2 regions of the Streptomyces sp. NPDC005438 genome follow, and region 2 is predicted to be linked to the other one. Evidence: riboswitches for the same ligand, from Rfam matches in the RefSeq annotation. Region 2 holds a riboswitch; the other holds the start of a gene.

Region 1 (8,596 bases), on a different contig from region 2:
GGGTCCGACGGGACCTGCGGGACGCCACCGGGCTCAGCGCCTCGGTGGGGCTCGCCTCCAGCAAGATGCTCGCCAAGATCGCCTCGGAGCAGGCCAAGCCGGACGGACTGGTGGTGATCGAGCCGGGCAGCGAACGGGAGTTGCTGGCCCCGCTGCCGGTGCGCACCCTGCCCGGCGTGGGCCCGGCCACCGCCGAGGCCCTGCGGAGGGCCGGCATCCACACCGTGGGGGAGACGGCCGAGGCGGGAGAGGCGGAGTTGCTGCGCCTGCTGGGCAAGGCCCACGGCACGGCCCTGCACCGGATGTCGCTGGGGTTGGACGACCGGCCGGTGGTGGCTGAGCGGGACACCAAGTCGATCTCCGTGGAGGACACCTTCGACGAGGACCTCACCGACCGCACCAGGGTGTCCCTGGAACTGGACCGGCTCGCCGAGCGCTGTGCCGGGCGGCTGCGCACCAGCGGCAAGTCCGGCCGTACGGTGGTGATCAAGGTGCGCAGCTACGACTTCTCCACCCTCACCCGTTCCGAGACCCTCCGTGGTCCGACCGACGACCCCAGCGTCATCCGTGAGGCGGCGGCCCGGCTGTTGGCGGGGGTGGACACCACGGCCGGTGTCCGGCTGCTGGGGGTGGGGGTGAGCGGGCTGGCCTCCTTCACCCAGGAGGACCTGTTCGCCCAGACGCACACCACGGCGGTGGTCGAGGCGCCCTCACCCCTGGAGTCGGCCGCGGCGGACCCGGTGGAGCCGGCGGTGGTCGCACCGGTGGCCGAGGCGCCCTCGGCGCGGCGGTGGATGCCGGGGCGGGACGTGTGGCACCGGGAGCACGGGGCGGGCTGGGTGCAGGGCAGTGGGGTGGGGCGGGTCACCGTACGGTTCGAGGGGCCGGGGACCGGGCCCGGGAGGGTGCGTACCTTCGGGGTGGACGATCCCGACCTGGAGCCGGCCGAGCCGGTGTGGCACGAGGGGGAGGTTCAGCCGTCGGCCCCGGCTATGCGGCCGAAGCGCCGTTCGGGCACCGGGGGGTAGGGCAGCTCGTTGTCGAGCGGTACGTGGAGGCCGTAGTGCCGGTACAGCCGCAGTTCCTGTTCGGGGGAGAGGTGGCGCCCCACCCCGAGGTCGGGGGCCTGCTTGACCAGGTGCCGTTCGAAGGGCACGCGCAGCCCGGCCTCCACCACTTCGCTGGGTTCCAGGGGGACGAAGGCGTCCCGGCGGAAGAGTCCGGTGCGTACCGCCGCCCACTCCGGGTCACCGGTGGCGTCGTCGAGGTAGACCTCGTCGATCGTGCCGAGTTTGGCTCCGTTGAGGTCGAAGGCCTTGCGGCCGATCAAGCTGCGCGGATCGATGTCGGTCTGCACGGGCCCTCCCACGGGGTCTCCAGTCCTGCCGAGGATTCCAGATACAACGAAAAGCCACTTCCGGGAACTTGGCCAGTCGAACGCCGCCCCGAGACCAGGGGGTAAGGGCGCTGGTACGCTCGTAGAAGGCTGTTGACCCTGTGCGGGAGAGTTCTCCGTCCACCGGGCGGAGGCGCCGAAGGAGCAAATCCTCCCCGGAATCTCTCAGGCTCACGTACCGCGCGGACGAGGTCTCTCTGGAAAGCAGGGCGGGCCACGGACACGTACCGCAGCCCCTCCTCACCGACGGTGAAAGCCGGGACGACGGCCCGGTGAAACTCTCAGGTTGAGATGACAGAGGGGGAGGCCGTTCGGGCACCGTGCCGCGGTGCCCCTCGAAGGTCGCAGCGACCAGGAGGCCCCCGCGATGAACGCCACACACACTTCCCTCGCCGATCTGGAGCGCGCCGACGCCTTCGAGCGGCGGCACATCGGCCCCGACGCCGAGGACCAGGCCAAGATGCTGGCCCAGGTGGGCTACGGCTCGCTGGAGGAGCTGACCGAGGCCGCGGTGCCGGACGTCATCAAGAGCGCCGGGTCCCTGCGGCTGCCCGAGGGCCGCAGCGAGGCCGAGGTCCTGGCCGAGCTGAGGGAGCTGGCCGGGAGCAACCAGGTCCTGCACTCCATGATCGGACTGGGCTACTACGGCACCTTCACGCCCTCGGTGATCCTGCGGAACGTGATGGAGAACCCCGCGTGGTACACCGCCTACACCCCGTACCAGCCGGAGATCTCCCAGGGGCGCCTGGAGGCGCTGCTGAACTTCCAGACGATGGTGGCCGACCTGACCGGGCTGCCCACCTCCAACTCCTCGCTGCTGGACGAGGGAACCGCCGCCGCTGAGGCGATGGCCCTCTCCCGCCGGGTCGGCAAGGTCAAGGGCGGCGTCTACCTGGTGGACGCCGACTGCCTGCCGCAGACCCTGGCCGTGCTGCGCACCCGCGCCGAACCCGCCGGGGTGGAGGTGGTCGTCGCCGACCTGGGCGAGGGCATCCCCGAGGAGGTGGCCGAACAGGGCGTCTTCGGCGTCCTGTTGCAGTACCCCGGGGCCTCCGGGGCGGTCCGGGACCACCGCGCGGTGATCGAGCGGGCCCACGAGCTGGGCGCGGTGGTCACCGTCAGCGCCGACCTGCTGTCGCTGACCCTGTTGGCCTCCCCGGGTTCCCTGGGCGCCGACATCGCGGTCGGCTCCAGCCAGCGCTTCGGGGTGCCGATGGGGTTCGGTGGCCCGCACGCGGGCTTCATGGCCGTACGGGAGAAGCACGCGCGGAGCCTGCCGGGCCGGTTGGTCGGCGTCTCCAAGGACGTGGCCGGCGCCAAGGGCTACCGGCTGGCGCTCCAGACCCGGGAACAGCACATCCGTCGGGAGAAGGCCACCAGCAACATCTGCACCGCCCAGGTGCTGCTGGCCGTCATGGCCGGGATGTACGCGGTGTACCACGGCCCGGAGGGGCTGGCCGCCATCGCTCGCCGTACCCACCGGTTCGCCGCCGTGCTGGCCGAGGGGCTGCGCCGGGGCGGGGTCGAGGTCACCCACGAGCGGTTCTTCGACACCCTGACCGCGCGGGTGCCCCAGGGCGCCGAGGAGGTCGTACGGCGGGCCCGCGAACAGGGCGTCAACCTGCGGCTGGTGGACGCCGACCAGGTGGGCGTGGCCTGTGACGAGACCACCACCCGGGCCCAACTCGCCACGGTGTGGCAGGCGTTCGGGGTCGAGGTGGACCCCGCCGGGGTGGACGCGCTGGACGCCGCCACCCCCGACGCCCTCCCCGGTGAGCTGCTGCGGACCGACGAGTACCTCACCCACCCGGTCTTCCACCAGCACCGTTCCGAGACCGGGATGCTGCGCTACCTGCGGCGACTGGCCGACCGGGACTACGCCCTGGACCGGGGCATGATCCCGCTGGGCTCGTGCACCATGAAGCTCAACGCGACCACCGAGATGGAGCCGGTGACCTGGCCGGAGTTCGGTGCCCTCCACCCCTTCGCCCCCGTCGAGCAGGCCCAGGGCTACCTCACCCTGATCCGGGGGCTGGAGCGGCAGTTGGAGGAACTGACCGGCTACGACCGCGTCTCGCTCCAGCCCAACGCCGGCTCCCAGGGGGAGCTGGCCGGACTGCTGGCGGTCCGCGCCTACCACCGGGCCAACGGTGACGACCAGCGCACCGTCTGCCTGATCCCCTCGTCCGCGCACGGCACCAACGCGGCGAGCGCGGTGATGGCCGGGATGAAGGTGGTCGTGGTCAGGACCGGCGAGGACGGCGACGTGGACGTGGCCGACCTGCGCGCCAAGATCGAGCAGTACGGTGAGCAGCTGGCCGTGCTGATGGTCACCTACCCCTCCACCCACGGGGTGTTCGAGGAGCACATCACCGACATCTGCGGGGCGGTGCACGACGCCGGCGGCCAGGTGTACGTCGACGGCGCCAACCTCAACGCCCTGGTCGGGCTGGCCCGTCCGGGCAAGTTCGGTTCGGACGTGTCCCACCTGAACCTGCACAAGACCTTCTGCATCCCGCACGGCGGCGGTGGCCCCGGGGTGGGCCCGGTGGGGGTGCGCGAGCACCTGGCGCCGTACCTGCCCAACCACCCCCTGCAGCCGGAGGCCGGACCGGAGACCGGTATCGGCCCGATCTCCGCCGCCCCCTGGGGCTCGGCCGGAATCCTGCCGATCTCCTGGGCCTACGTACGGCTGATGGGTGGGGAGGCACTGCTGCGGGCGACCCAGGTCGCGGTGCTCAGCGCCAACTACATCGCCCGGCGCCTGGAGCCGCACTACCCCGTGCTCTACACCGGTCCCGGCGGGCTGGTCGCCCACGAGTGCATCATCGACGTCCGCCCGCTCACCAAGGAGACCGGGGTGAGCATCGACGACGTGGCCAAGCGGCTGATCGACTACGGCTTCCACGCCCCGACCATGTCCTTCCCGGTGGCCGGCACCCTGATGGTCGAGCCCACCGAGAGTGAGGACCTGGCGGAACTGGACCGCTTCTGCGACGCCATGATCGCCATCCGGGCGGAGATCGAGCGGGTCGGCAACGGCGAGTGGAGCGCGGAGGACAACCCCCTGCGCAACGCTCCGCACACCGGGGCGCAGCTGGCCGGCGAGTGGCCGCACGCCTACGACCGCGCCGAGGCGCTGTTCCCGCCCGGTGTCGACCCGGCGAGCAAGTACTGGCCGCCGGTGCGCCGGATCGACGGCGCCTTCGGTGACCGCAACCTCGTCTGCTCCTGCCCCCCGATGGAGGAGTACGACGACTGAACGGGCGACTGACCCACACGGTCCGGTGACAGCAGTGGCCCCGCTGGAGACAGCGGGGCCACTGCTCGTACAGCGGGGCTCAGGCAGGCGCGCTCATCAGGGGGCCGGCCAGCAGACGTACGGTCAGCAGGGGCAGCAGGGCCTCGACGCGGTGCGGCCGGTGGGAGGGGATACCCGGAGGCGCCGGCGCCAGGGGGACCAGCAGGTCGTTGGGCGCGGGGCCGTTGCGGTCGGGAGCCGCGTCGACGTCACCGTGCAGCCAGAGGGTGAGCATGTACAGCTCCGGCAGCGACAGCAACCGGGGCTGGTACGAGCCGGCCTGGGCGGAGCACTGTCGTAGGGCGCGCTCGGTGGAGGTCACGTACGGGCCCTGGCTGAGGTAGCCGAAGGTCCAGCCCTCCGGGGTGAGCAGCGCCTCCGCCGCCTGCGGGGGGTCGGCGCTGGTGCCCTCGGCCGGCCCCAGGGGGAACCGCCAACCGGTGAGTTCGGTGCGGATCTCGCCCCGGGGGTCGCGCAGCCGCTTCCAGGTGTGCACCGGCAGGGAGAGTTCGGGGTGCGGGGAACCGGGGCCCGAGGTGGCCGTGGGGCCGTGGACGTCCTGGAGGGCGGCGAGCACACAACGCAGCGCGGGTGCTGGCGGTGGCGACAGATGCAGGGGCATGGACGGGACGCCTCTCGCTCGGAGACTGAGGGATCTGCGGGCGCGAACTCCGGTGTTGGCGCGACAGGTCGACATCGGCCCGGTGACGGCGGAGAATTCCCGCGCCACTTCTCGGGTCGGGGTGCCCGCCAAATCCTATACGAAAGACGCTGAGGTGCGGATTCGAATATCCCCGCGCGATAATGGCGGCAAGATGACTTCCGGCCTTCCTCGGGGCATTATCCGCTCTCTCGCCACTTCCGCAACCCGGGCGCGAAAGGGCTTTCTCCGTGACGTTGTCTGCCGGTTCCGACGAGGTGAGGAATCGGCCCGGCTGATGTCCGGCACCCGTGCCGGATCCGGTTATGCCGGGGGAACGTGCTGCGGGGTGGTGACCGGACGTGGTGTGGCCGACCCTTGGGGACGCGTTATGGATCGCACGGGCTGGGCATCATCGGAAACACGTTCCGAGGCAGGGAGGGTGCCCTGATGGGTGAGAAGGTCGCGGCGGACAGGTTCGACCTGTCCGACCGGCAGCGGTACCGGCGCAAGCTGGAGCGGTCGCTTCTGGCGCTGGAGCTGCTGCTGGAGGAGGACAGGTTCGAGCGACCGCGTAACCTCATGGGCCTGGAGATCGAGCTGAACCTGGCCGGGGCGGACGGTATGCCGAGGATGCTCAACGCGGAGGTCCTGGAACGTATCGCGAGTGACGATTTCCAAACAGAGCTGGCCCAGTTCAACCTGGAAGTCAACGTGGTGCCCCACGCGTTGACCGGCCGGGTATTCGACCAACTCGCGGAAGAACTCGACGCGGCGCTCGGGTACGCCGACCGGCAGGCGCGGCAACTCGACTCCCGTATCGTCATGATCGGAATTCTTCCCACGCTCACCGAAGAGGACATGGTCTCCTCCAACCTCTCCGAGGCCGACCGCTACACCCTTCTCAACGAACAGATCATGGCGGCCCGGGGCGAGAACATGAGCCTCGACATCGAGGGCGTGGAGCATTTGCGGTGCACCTCCGCCTCTATCGCCCCCGAGGCCGCCTGCACCTCGGTGCAGTTGCACCTGCAGGTCACCCCGCAGCGTTTCCCCGACGTGTGGAACGCGGCGGAGGCCATCGCCGGGGTGCAGATCGCCATGGGCGCCAACGCCCCCTTCGCCTTCGGCCGGGAACTGTGGCGGGAGTCGCGGGTGCCGCTGTTCCTCCAGTCCACCGACCCCCGGCCGCCGGAGCTGGTCGCCCAGGGCGTACGACCGCGTACCTGGTTCGGGGAGCGCTGGATCAGCTCGGTCACCGACCTGTTCGAGGAGAACGTGCGTTACTTCCCCGCGCTGATCCCCCTGATCGGTGAGGAGGACCCGATACGGGAGCTGGAGGAGGGACGCGTCCCGGAGCTGTCCGAGCTGACCCTCCACAACGGCACCGTCTACCGCTGGAACCGCCCGGTGTACGAGGTCGCCGGCGGGATCCCCCACCTGCGGGTGGAGAACCGGGTGTTGCCGGCCGGGCCGACGGTCACCGACGTCCTGGCGAACACCGCCCTGTACTACGGACTGGTCCGCGCCCTGGCCGAGGAGTCCCGACCGGTGTGGACCAGGATGCCCTTCTCCGCCGCCCAGGAGAACTTCGACAGTGCCTGCCGGCACGGCATCGAGGCCCAGCTGTGGTGGCCGCGTTCGGGGCGGGGCGGCGGTCTGGTCGCCCAGCCGGCGGCCGAACTGGTGCGGGACGAGCTGTTGCCGCTCGCCGCCTCGGGGCTGGACTCGTGGGGGGTGGAGCCGGCCGACCGGGACCGGTACCTGTCGGTGATCGAGGAGCGGTGCCGGCGCCGGGTGAACGGGGCCTCCTGGCAGGCGGCGGCCTTCCACGAGGCCCGGGCGGGCGGCCTGGACCGGGAGAAGGCGCTGTCGGCGATGACCCGCAGGTACTGCGAGTTGCTGCGTACCGGCGAGCCGGTGCACACCTGGCCGGTCGGCCTCTGAGCCCCGGGCCGTCCTCGGCCGTGCTCCGGTGACCGCCCGTCCTGAGCCGAACTCCGGTGACCGCCCGGGCGGGACCCCGGGCTGAGGGGTGTGCCCCGGCGTCCGGCAAGCTGGGGCACCAGGACGGCGTCCACCCGGGACGGTGATCGTGGACCGGACCCCGGTGGTGCGGGGGACGCGGCCCGTCCCGTGCCCGGCGGGGCGGGCGGACCCGGTCGGGGCGGACGTGATGGTATCGGCGCCCCGGGCACGAGGGCCGCCCCGACCGGTGGGCGGCCGTCGTGACCGGAGGAGCTGGAGGACAAGTGCGGCCACCTGAACGGGACAAGGGCACCGTGGAGCCCCAACTCGCCCTGTCACCGCGGTTGTTGGGTGTGGAGACCTGGGTGGTGCTGGGCCTGTCGCTCGGGGCCAGCGCGGTCTCCTCGCTGATCAGCTTCCTGGGCGCGGTCACCGCTCCCGGTGGGCTGTCGGACCAGGCGGCCCGGTTGAACACCTCCCGGGCGCCGGACCGGCCCTGGTTGGACCTGGCCTGGCAACTGTTCGGGGTGGGCACCGCCCTGGTGCCGGTGGTGCTGGTGGCCTACCTGCTGGTGCGCGAGGGCGCGCCGGGACTGCGGTGCCTGGGCCTGGACCGCACCCGCCCCCGTTTCGACCTGGGGCGGGGCGTGGCGGTGGCCGCCGGCATCGGGGGCAGCGGGCTGCTGTTGTACCTGGGCGCCCGGGCGGCCGGCGCCAACCTCACCGTCGTACCGGAGTCGCTGCCCGAGGTGTGGTGGAAGATCCCGGTACTGATCGCCTCCGCCGTGCAGAACTCCCTGGTGGAGGAGGTGATCGTGGTCGGCTACCTGCTGCGGAGACTGGACCAGCTCGGCTGGGCGCCCTGGGCCGCGCTGGCGGCCAGCGCCGTGCTGCGCGGCTCGTACCACCTGTACCAGGGCATCGGGGGGATGCTGGGGAACATGGCGATGGGCGTGATCTTCGTCTGGCTGTACCGGCGTTGGGGCAGGATCGGCCCGCTGGTCGTCGCCCACGCGCTGATCGACATCGTGGCCTTCGTCGGCTACGCCCTGCTGGCCGGTCGGGTCGACTGGCTCCCCACCGCCTGAGCCCGTGCCGGACCCGGGGGCCCGGCACGCGGCGTCAGGAACCCGTGGCGGCCCGGTCGGACTCGCTGCGCAGTACGCAGAACTCGTTTCCCTCGGGGTCGGCCAGGATGGCCCAGCCCGACCCGTCGGGGTTGCGGTGGTCGGCGACGAAGGTGGCGCCGAGCCCCAGCAGCCGTTCCACCTCCTGGTCACGTGAGGTCTCC
Region 2 (8,596 bases):
CCCGCCTCGCCTGGTCGTGGCCGGCGACGCCGACGGCAAGGCACCGGTCCCGGACGCCGAACGACTGGCGCGGCAGGCCGAGGCGCTGCGGAAGATCGGCGGCACCTTCGAACCGGTCGCCGACCTGCTGGCCGACGTTCTCCGGGCCCGGCACGGGAAGCTGAGCAAGGCGCAGGCCAACGACCACAGCCGGGCCGTACGGTCGACGCTGGAGACCATCACCCCGCCCCAGGAGCCGCGCTCGGAGGCCGCCAAGGCGGAGGCCAAGGCGGCGGAGACCCTGGCCCAACGAGCGGACGCGCTGGCCCGGGCGGCCGTCTCGGCGAAGCCGGAGAAGATCAGCAAGGAGGCGGGAGCCACCGTCGCGGCCAGCGCCGCACTGCTACGGGCCATCGAGCGGACCGGTGGCCTGCCCCAGGTCGAGACCCTGCCGGCGCCTACCGGGGAGAACGCCCGGCCCGGCGCCGACGAACAGCTGCCGGAGTCCCAGACCAGTCGCGCCGCCCGGGGCCTGCCCGTCGGCTGACCCCGGCCGTACCCCGCCAGGTCGGCCCCGGCTGTCCCGGTGCCCGCCCGTCGCGCCTCCCCCGGAGGCCGGCCGGACGGGCCCCGGTTCGCGGGACCCGGGGAGCACCCAACTCCTCCCGGGGTGGGGGCCGTTGGCGCCCTCACCCCGGGGACGAGTGGCCGGAAAGTGACGGCACCGCTCCGGCCCGGACGGTCACCGCCCGACGGACGGGTCCACCTGCCGGGGTACCGAGGAGGTCTCCGCGACCTCGAACCGGATGCCCCGCAGGGCGGTGGCCGAGGCGCGGTCCAGCAGCACCACCGAGGAGAACCCGCGCGGCAACCGCCCGGTCAGCGCCTGGCGGATCAACCGCCCCACGGCTCGGCGGTGCCGGGCGAAGGCGTAACGGCTCACCCCCCGGCCCCGCTGTGCCTGCCCGTTGAGGGCGACCGGCGGGGGGACGTCGAGCAGCACCAGGTGCAGGGCGCGGCCCCGGCGACGGGCGTCGCGGATCAGCCAACGGCGTACCCAGCCCTGGGTGCCGCAGTCGTGCACCACCACACTCCGTCCGCCGCCCAACTCCCGCCACAGCGCGAGGTAGTGGGCCAGCCGTACCAGGGGGCGGTAGACCGCGTAGGGCAGCCAGGGCGGCATCCGGGACGCCCAACGGTCCCGGGTGTCCTGGGAGTCCACCCGGCACGCCCCCTCGCCCACGGTGCGGCGCATCAGGGTGGACTTGCCGCTGCCGGGCAGCCCGGAGACCACCACCCGCGCCCCGGCGGGGAAGAGGAGCACCTGCGGGGCACCGACTCCGCGCAGGTCCCGGGGATGGCCGGGCGCCTCGCACTCCGGCGGCCCGGAGGCCGCCACGGTCACCGTCACCGAGGGGGGCGGTAAGGGGACACCGGGGTCGCGCGCCGACCACCGCTCCGTTCCTCCACGCCCCTCCGCCGAAGTGCCCCGCGCAGTGCCCATCCGGCCCGCCTCCCCGTCACGGCCACGTTCAGCGGCCTGAGTCGAGAGTGTCAACAACGAGTAATGTCGCTCAAGGAGATTCCTCGCCCACCTGGGGGTCCACACACACCCGGCACATGTCATGATGTGCCGGCAACTGCATATCGGCCGACAGAACCCACGCGGGAGAGCCCCCGACACCACGGGGCGCCGAAGGAGCAAGTCCTCCCTTGAATCTCTCAGGCACAGTTACCGCGCTGGGTGAGGCAGATCTGAAAAGCGGGCCGCCCTGGTGTGGCCCCACCCAAGGTGCAAGCCACCCACCCCGGTCGGGGGTCGTGGCGAACCTCTCAGGTTCCGATGACAGATGGGGAGGGCGTGCCACACGACGGGTGCGCCACCAGGTCCGGTTGACCCCTCTCCCACGGAGCCCAGGATGACGAGCACACCCCCCGACGCCGTACGCCACACCGCCCTCGACGCCACGCACCGCGCGCTGGGCGCCACCATGACCGACTTCGCCGGCTGGGACATGCCGCTGCGTTACGGGAGCGAGCGGGAGGAGCACCTCGCGGTACGCGAGCGGGCCGGGCTGTTCGACCTCTCCCACATGGGCGAGCTGACCGTGCACGGCCCCCAGGCGGCCGAGCTGCTGGACTACTCCCTGGTCGGCAACCTGACCAAGCTGGCCGTGGGCCGCGCCCGGTACACCATGATCTGCGACGAGCGGGGCGGCATCCTCGACGACCTGATCGTCTACCGGCTGGCCGAGGAGCGGTTCATGGTGGTGGCCAACGCCGCCAACTCCCAGGTGGTGCTGGACGCCCTGCGGCAGCGGCAGTCCGGCTTCGACGCCGAGGTACGGGACGACCGCGAGGCCTACGCCCTGATCGCGGTGCAGGGCCCCGAGTCGGCCGGCATCCTGGGCCAGCTGACCGACGCCGACCTGGCCGGCCTGAAGTACTACGCCGGCCTGCCGGGCACCGTCGCCGGGGTCTCCGCCCTGATCGCCCGTACCGGGTACACCGGTGAGGACGGCTTCGAACTGTTCGTCGCCCCCGAGGACGCGCCCGCCGTGTGGCAGGCGGTGACCGAGGCCGGCGCGGGAGTGGGCCTGGTGCCCTGCGGGCTGTCCTGCCGGGACACCCTCCGCCTGGAAGCGGGGATGCCGCTGTACGGCCACGAACTCACCACCGACACCACCCCCTTCGACGCCGGCCTGGGCCGGGTGGTGAAGTTCGAGAAGACCACCAACGACGGCCGCTTCGTGGGCCGCGAGCCCCTGGAGGTCGCCGCCAAGCGCGCCGAGGAGCAGCCCCCGCGCAAGCTGGTCGGACTGGTCGCCGAGGGCCGACGGGTACCGCGCGCCGGCTACCCAGTGGTGAACGCCGAGGGCACGGTGATCGGCGAGGTCACCTCGGGAGCCCCCTCCCCCACCCTGGGCAAGCCCATCGCCATCGCCTACGTCGACGCCTCGCACTCCGAGCCGGGCACCAAGGGCGTGGCCGTGGACATCCGGGGCTCCCACGAGCCGTACCAGGTGGTGGCGCTCCCCTTCTACAAGCGGGAACGCTGAGCCCTGGCGTACGGCGGCGGCGCCGCGACCCGACGGCACCCGCACGGGTCCGGGCGGGCGACCGAGGTGTCGCGCGGTGCCGGGACCCGCATAGTGGGTCCCGGACGTCCAACCCTCAAGACCTGTTCGCCCATCACCCCTCTTCCCCAGGAGAATCTAGCCATGAGCAACCCCGAGAACCTGCGGTACAGCAAGGAGCACGAGTGGCTGACGGCGGCCGAGGACGGCGTGTCGACGGTGGGCATCACCGAGCACGCCGCCAGCGCGCTGGGTGACGTCGTCTTCGTGCAGCTGCCGGAGGTGGGCGACACCGTGACCGCGGGCGAACCCTGTGGCGAGTTGGAGTCCACCAAGTCGGTCAGCGACCTCTACGCGCCGGTCAGCGGTGAGATCGCCGAGATCAACCAGAACGTCGTCGACGATCCCGCGCTGGTCAACTCCGCGCCCTTCGAGGACGGTTGGCTGTTCAAGGTGCGGCTGGACACGTCCGCCGGCGAGCCCGAGGGCCTGCTGAGCGCCGACGAGTACACCGCCTTCACCGGTAACTGAAGCCCGTTCCCCTGTGCCCGCCCGGCGCGGGCACCTTCACCGGAAAGCACTCATGTCGCTTCTGAACCAGTCTCTGCACGAGCTCGACCCCGATGTCGCCGCCGCCGTCGACGCCGAACTCCACCGGCAGCAGTCGACCCTGGAGATGATCGCCTCCGAGAACTTCGCGCCGGTCGCCGCGCTGGAGGCACAGGGGTCGGTCCTGACCAACAAGTACGCCGAGGGGTACCCGGGCCGCCGCTACTACGGCGGCTGCGAACACGTCGACGTCATCGAGGACATCGCCCGGGACCGGATCAAGGCCCTGTTCGGCGCCGAGGCCGCCAACGTCCAGCCGCACTCGGGCGCCTCGGCCAACGCCGCCGCGATGTTCGCCCTGCTGAAGCCGGGCGACACCATCATGGGCCTGGACCTGGCCCACGGTGGACACCTCACCCACGGGATGAAGATCAACTTCTCCGGCAAGCTCTACAACGTGGTCGCCTACCACGTGGACGCCGAGACCGGCCGGGTCGACATGGAGGAGGTCGAGCGCCTCGCCCGCGAGCACCGGCCCCGGATGATCGTGGCCGGCTGGTCCGCCTACCCCCGCCACCTGGACTTCGCCGCCTTCCGCCGGGTCGCCGACGAGGTCGAGGCCCTGCTCCTGGTCGACATGGCGCACTTCGCCGGTCTGGTGGCCGCCGGGCTGCACCCCTCCCCGGTGCCCTACGCGGACGTGGTCACCACCACCACCCACAAGACCCTCGGCGGCCCCCGGGGCGGCGTGATCCTCTCCAAGAAGGAGCACGCCAAGAAGATCAACTCGGCGGTGTTCCCCGGCCAGCAGGGCGGCCCCCTGGAGCACGTCATCGCCGCCAAGGCCGTCTCCTTCAAGGTCGCCGCGACCGAGGAGTTCAAGGACCGGCAGCGCCGCACCCTGGAGGGCGCCCGGCTGCTGGCCGAGCGACTGACCCAGCCCGACGCCGTGGACGCCGGGGTGTCCGTGCTCTCCGGCGGCACCGACGTCCACCTGGTGCTGGTCGACCTCCGCGAGTCCGAGCTGGACGGCCAGCAGGCCGAGGACCGACTGCACGAGGTCGGCATCACCGTCAACCGCAACGCGGTACCCAACGACCCCCGGCCACCGATGGTGACCTCGGGCCTGCGGGTCGGCACCCCCGCCCTGGCCACCCGGGGCTTCGACACCGAGGACTTCCGCGAGGTCGCCGACATCATCGCCGAGACCCTCAAGACCTCGGCCGACACCTGGGGTTCGGCCGACTCCCCCGCCAAGTCGCTGGCCGCCCGGGTGGCGGCGCTCACGGCACGGCACCCGCTCTACCCGAACCTGGGCAAGCGGTCCGAGTGACGGAACGGCCGGGGCGGGCACCCACCCACGGGCCCGCCCCGGCCTCCCGCACGTCCCCACCCCCGGGGCGGCGACCACCGGTCACCCCGGCGTCAGGAGTCCCACCATGGCCATCTCCGTCTTCGACCTGTTCTCCATCGGCATCGGCCCCTCCAGCTCCCACACAGTCGGCCCCATGCGGGCGGCCAACATGTTCGCCCGTCGCCTCAAGAACGAGGGGCTGCTGGCCCACACCAGCGCGGTACGCGCGGAGTTGTACGGCTCCCTCGGGGCCACCGGGCACGGACACGGCACGCCCAAGGCGGTACTCCTCGGCCTGGAGGGCAACTCCCCCCGCACCGTGGACGTGGAGCGCGCCGACCAGCGGGTGGCCGAGATCCGGCGGGACAAGCGGCTGCGGCTGCTCTCCGACGAGATAGGGGACGCCCACGAGATCGACTTCGACGAGTCGCGGGAACTGGTCCTGCACCGTCGCCGCTCCCTGCCGTACCACGCCAACGGGATGACCCTCCTCGCCTACGACGCCGACGGCACGCCCCTGCTGGAGAAGACCTACTACTCGGTGGGCGGCGGCTTCGTCGTCGACGAGGACGCCGTCGGCCAGGACCGCATCAAACTGGACGACACCCCGCTCAAGCACTCCTTCCGCACCGGCGACGAACTGCTCCGGCTCACCCGGGAGACCGGGCTGTCGGTGTCCGGGCTGATGTGGGAGAACGAGCAGGCCTGGCGCAGCCCCGAGGAGATCCGTACCGGACTGCTGGAGATCTGGCAGGTGATGCGCCAGTGCGTGGACCGGGGGATGCGGCAGGAGGGCATCCTTCCCGGAGGGCTACGGGTACGCCGCAGGGCCGCCACCTCCGCCCGCCAACTCCAGGCCGAGGGCGACCCGCAGGCACGCGCCATGGAGTGGCTCACCCTCTACGCCATGGCCGTCAACGAGGAGAACGCCGCCGGCGGACGGGTGGTCACCGCGCCCACCAACGGGGCGGCCGGCATCATGCCGGCGGTACTCCACTACTACTCCCAGTTCGTCCCCTCGGCCGACGACGACGGCATCGTGCGGTTCCTGCTGGCGGCCGGCGCCATCGGGCTGCTGTTCAAGGAGAACGCCTCCATCTCCGGCGCCGAGGTCGGCTGCCAGGGCGAGGTCGGTTCCGCCTGCTCCATGGCCGCCGGAGGGCTCGCCGAAGTGCTGGGCGGCACCCCGGAACAGGTGGAGAACGCCGCCGAGATCGGCATCGAGCACAACCTCGGGCTCACCTGTGACCCGGTCGGCGGCCTGGTCCAGATCCCCTGCATCGAACGCAACGGGATGGCCGCCGTGAAGGCCGTCACCGCCGCCCGGATGTCCCTGCGCGGCGACGGCCGCCACCACGTCTCCCTCGACAAGGCCATCAAGACCATGAAGGAGACGGGCGCCGACATGAAGGTCAAGTACAAGGAGACAGCCCGCGGCGGCCTCGCCGTGAACGTCATCGAGTGCTGAGCGCACCACCTCTGACCAGGGTCCCTGACCAGTCCCTGTGACAGAGCGGAGAGTCCCTGAGAAGTCCCTGACCAGTCCCCGCGAATCCCGCCCGTGACCTGGCCAAGAAGCCTCGGTCCCCCGTAGCTGGCACCGAACGTCGGCCCGGGATTCCCACCCGGAGTGGACAGGGGGAGCCGGCGGAGTGGCCTCTCGCGCGAGGCGCGTAAACGTGCCCCAGTTCGCCACGACCGTCTCGATCGTCGGCATCACCTGAGGCCAGGCTGGGACCGGTCAGGAGTCGCCGGTACTCGGTCACGGCCGACCGGGTTCGCTCCACGGCGGACCGCATCTCCTGGACGGCCTGCTTGTCCGCCGTCACAGGTGACGTCGTCTCCAGCGGCGGCGGTGCGAAAGTGACCGCTTCCTCCACTCCGCCGAGCCCCTACCGGGCGAACGCCGGCTCTGTCGCGGGCAGTTCGCGATACTCGGCAGGTCGGGCGACGAGCCCGAAGATCGGCCCGCGGTTTGGGGGAGTATTCCGAGGCCTTGGTCGAGGTCCTCCACCTCAGCGGTCAGCATTCTCCGAAGGCGACATGGCCCCTCGGTGGCCTGTCACGGCTTGGGGCCGCGGAGGGACTTGGCGACGGCGACAGTGGTATGCCAGTGGAAGCGCAGGGCCAGCAGGCGGACGGAGAGGGCGACGAGGAACGCGGCTCCGCCGGTGAGGATGTTGTAGCTGCCGAAGTGGAGCAGGAGGGCGCTGATGGTGGCGCCGATGAGGGCGGGAACGGCGTAGAGGTCCTGGTCAGGGCGCAGGACCGGAGGGGTGCGGTTGGCGAGCAGGTCGCGGATGATGCCGCCGCCGATGGCGGTGAGGACGCCCAGCAGGGCGGAGGGGACGGCGGCCAGGCCGTTGCGGTAGGCGGTGAGGGTGCCGGTGACGCAGAACAGGGCCAGACCGACGGCGTCGGCGATGTTCAGTGGCCAGTGGGTGAGGCGGGCGGGGGGATCGATGACGAAGATGACCAAGGCGGCAGCCAGGGAGACCCACACGTACCGCAGGTCAACGAAGGCGACGGGGACTCCCTTGTTGATGATCACGTCCCGGATGACGCCGCCGCCGAAGGCCGTCGCGAAGGCCAGGACGCTCAGGCCGATGAAGTCGTACCCCTTGCGCACGGCCAGCAGAGCGCCGGAAACCCCGAAGGCGAAGGTGGCCAGCAGGTCGGCGACCTGCTGGGCGGTACCGATGACGGCCGCTTCGTCCGGCGACGCGACCTGGGCCAGGGCGTTCACCGGCGGCGCCTCGGGGCGGGGCGAGGGCGACGGCGTGCTGGCTCGGTCATGCTCGGACTCCTCCTGGATGCCGGTCGGTGGTGCGCCGACGCCGATATGGGTTCGTTTCCCGTGCCGGCCGGCCCACAGCGGCCCCGAACAGGGGTACGTCCGGCCTGCCTCCTCACCGCAAGGCAGGCCGGGCTCGGGCAGCCGGGTGACCGCCACCCGATGGGACTCCCGCTCCTGGTTGTCGGGGAGCTGACGAGGAACGGGGGCTCGCCACCGAGGGGCCGTACCGCGCCGGTGGTCACCGCCCGCGTAGGACGCACGGGCATGTGACGGCCCGCCGCTCTACTCGGCAGGGGTGATCGTGCCGTTCAGGTGGGCGTAGGCGACATTGCAGTGGAGGCGCACGCCTTGCGTGAGGGCGTCGTCGTTGAGGTAGAAGCGCGGGTTGTGGTTGGGGACGAGGCCGCGCCCGCCGGAGGTGGGCACCACGGCGCCGTCGTCGGTCAGCTCGCAGTCCTGCGCGCCGAGCATGAGGTACACGCCGCCGTACTCGTTGACGAACTCGGAGACATCGTCGTACCCGAGGGTCGGCGGGGTGTCGAAGACCTTCTCGGCACCGACGACGCTCTTGACGGTGGGCAGGACCGCGTCCGTCCACTTCTTGAGGTTGTGCACCGCGGGCACGTCCTGGAGATAGGTGACCTCGGCGGTGCAGCCGTACGCTGCGGCCGTCTGCTCGGCCAGGGTCGTCAACCGCTTCTGGATGGTGGCCATGTCCTTCTCGACCGAGCAGCGGATGGTGCCCCACAGGGTGACTGTCTCGGGCACGATGTTGAAGCGGCCGACGTCCTCGATGTGCCCGATGGTCACGGTGATCGGGTCGAAGGCGGACACCTGCCG

What was found. Region 2 has a riboswitch for glycine ahead of gcvT (glycine cleavage system aminomethyltransferase GcvT). Riboswitches for the same ligand answer to the same signal wherever they lie in the genome.
Region 1: another riboswitch for glycine. It lies ahead of gcvP (aminomethyl-transferring glycine dehydrogenase); the one in region 2 lies ahead of gcvT (glycine cleavage system aminomethyltransferase GcvT).

Annotation. Positions count from the first base shown of each region.
Region 1 is NZ_JBEXEP010000012.1:167,574-176,169, reverse strand. It holds gene ABZT14_RS22950 (DNA polymerase IV) at 1-1,028, shown strand, start outside; gene ABZT14_RS22945 (PRC-barrel domain-containing protein) at 974-1,357, opposite strand; glycine riboswitch at 1,491-1,587, shown strand; gene gcvP (aminomethyl-transferring glycine dehydrogenase) at 1,764-4,658, shown strand; gene ABZT14_RS22935 (hypothetical protein) at 4,738-5,319, opposite strand; gene ABZT14_RS22930 (glutamate--cysteine ligase) at 5,788-7,284, shown strand; gene ABZT14_RS22925 (type II CAAX endopeptidase family protein) at 7,590-8,393, shown strand; gene ABZT14_RS22920 (VOC family protein) at 8,428-8,596, opposite strand, start outside.
Region 2 is NZ_JBEXEP010000002.1:703,398-711,993, reverse strand. It holds gene ABZT14_RS07865 (hypothetical protein) at 1-526, shown strand, start outside; gene ABZT14_RS07860 (AAA family ATPase) at 722-1,390, opposite strand; glycine riboswitch at 1,636-1,727, shown strand; gene gcvT (glycine cleavage system aminomethyltransferase GcvT) at 1,899-3,038, shown strand; gene gcvH (glycine cleavage system protein GcvH) at 3,201-3,587, shown strand; gene glyA (serine hydroxymethyltransferase) at 3,640-4,938, shown strand; gene ABZT14_RS07840 (L-serine ammonia-lyase) at 5,045-6,427, shown strand; gene ABZT14_RS07835 (trimeric intracellular cation channel family protein) at 7,022-7,705, opposite strand; gene ABZT14_RS07830 (amidohydrolase) at 8,039-8,596, opposite strand, start outside.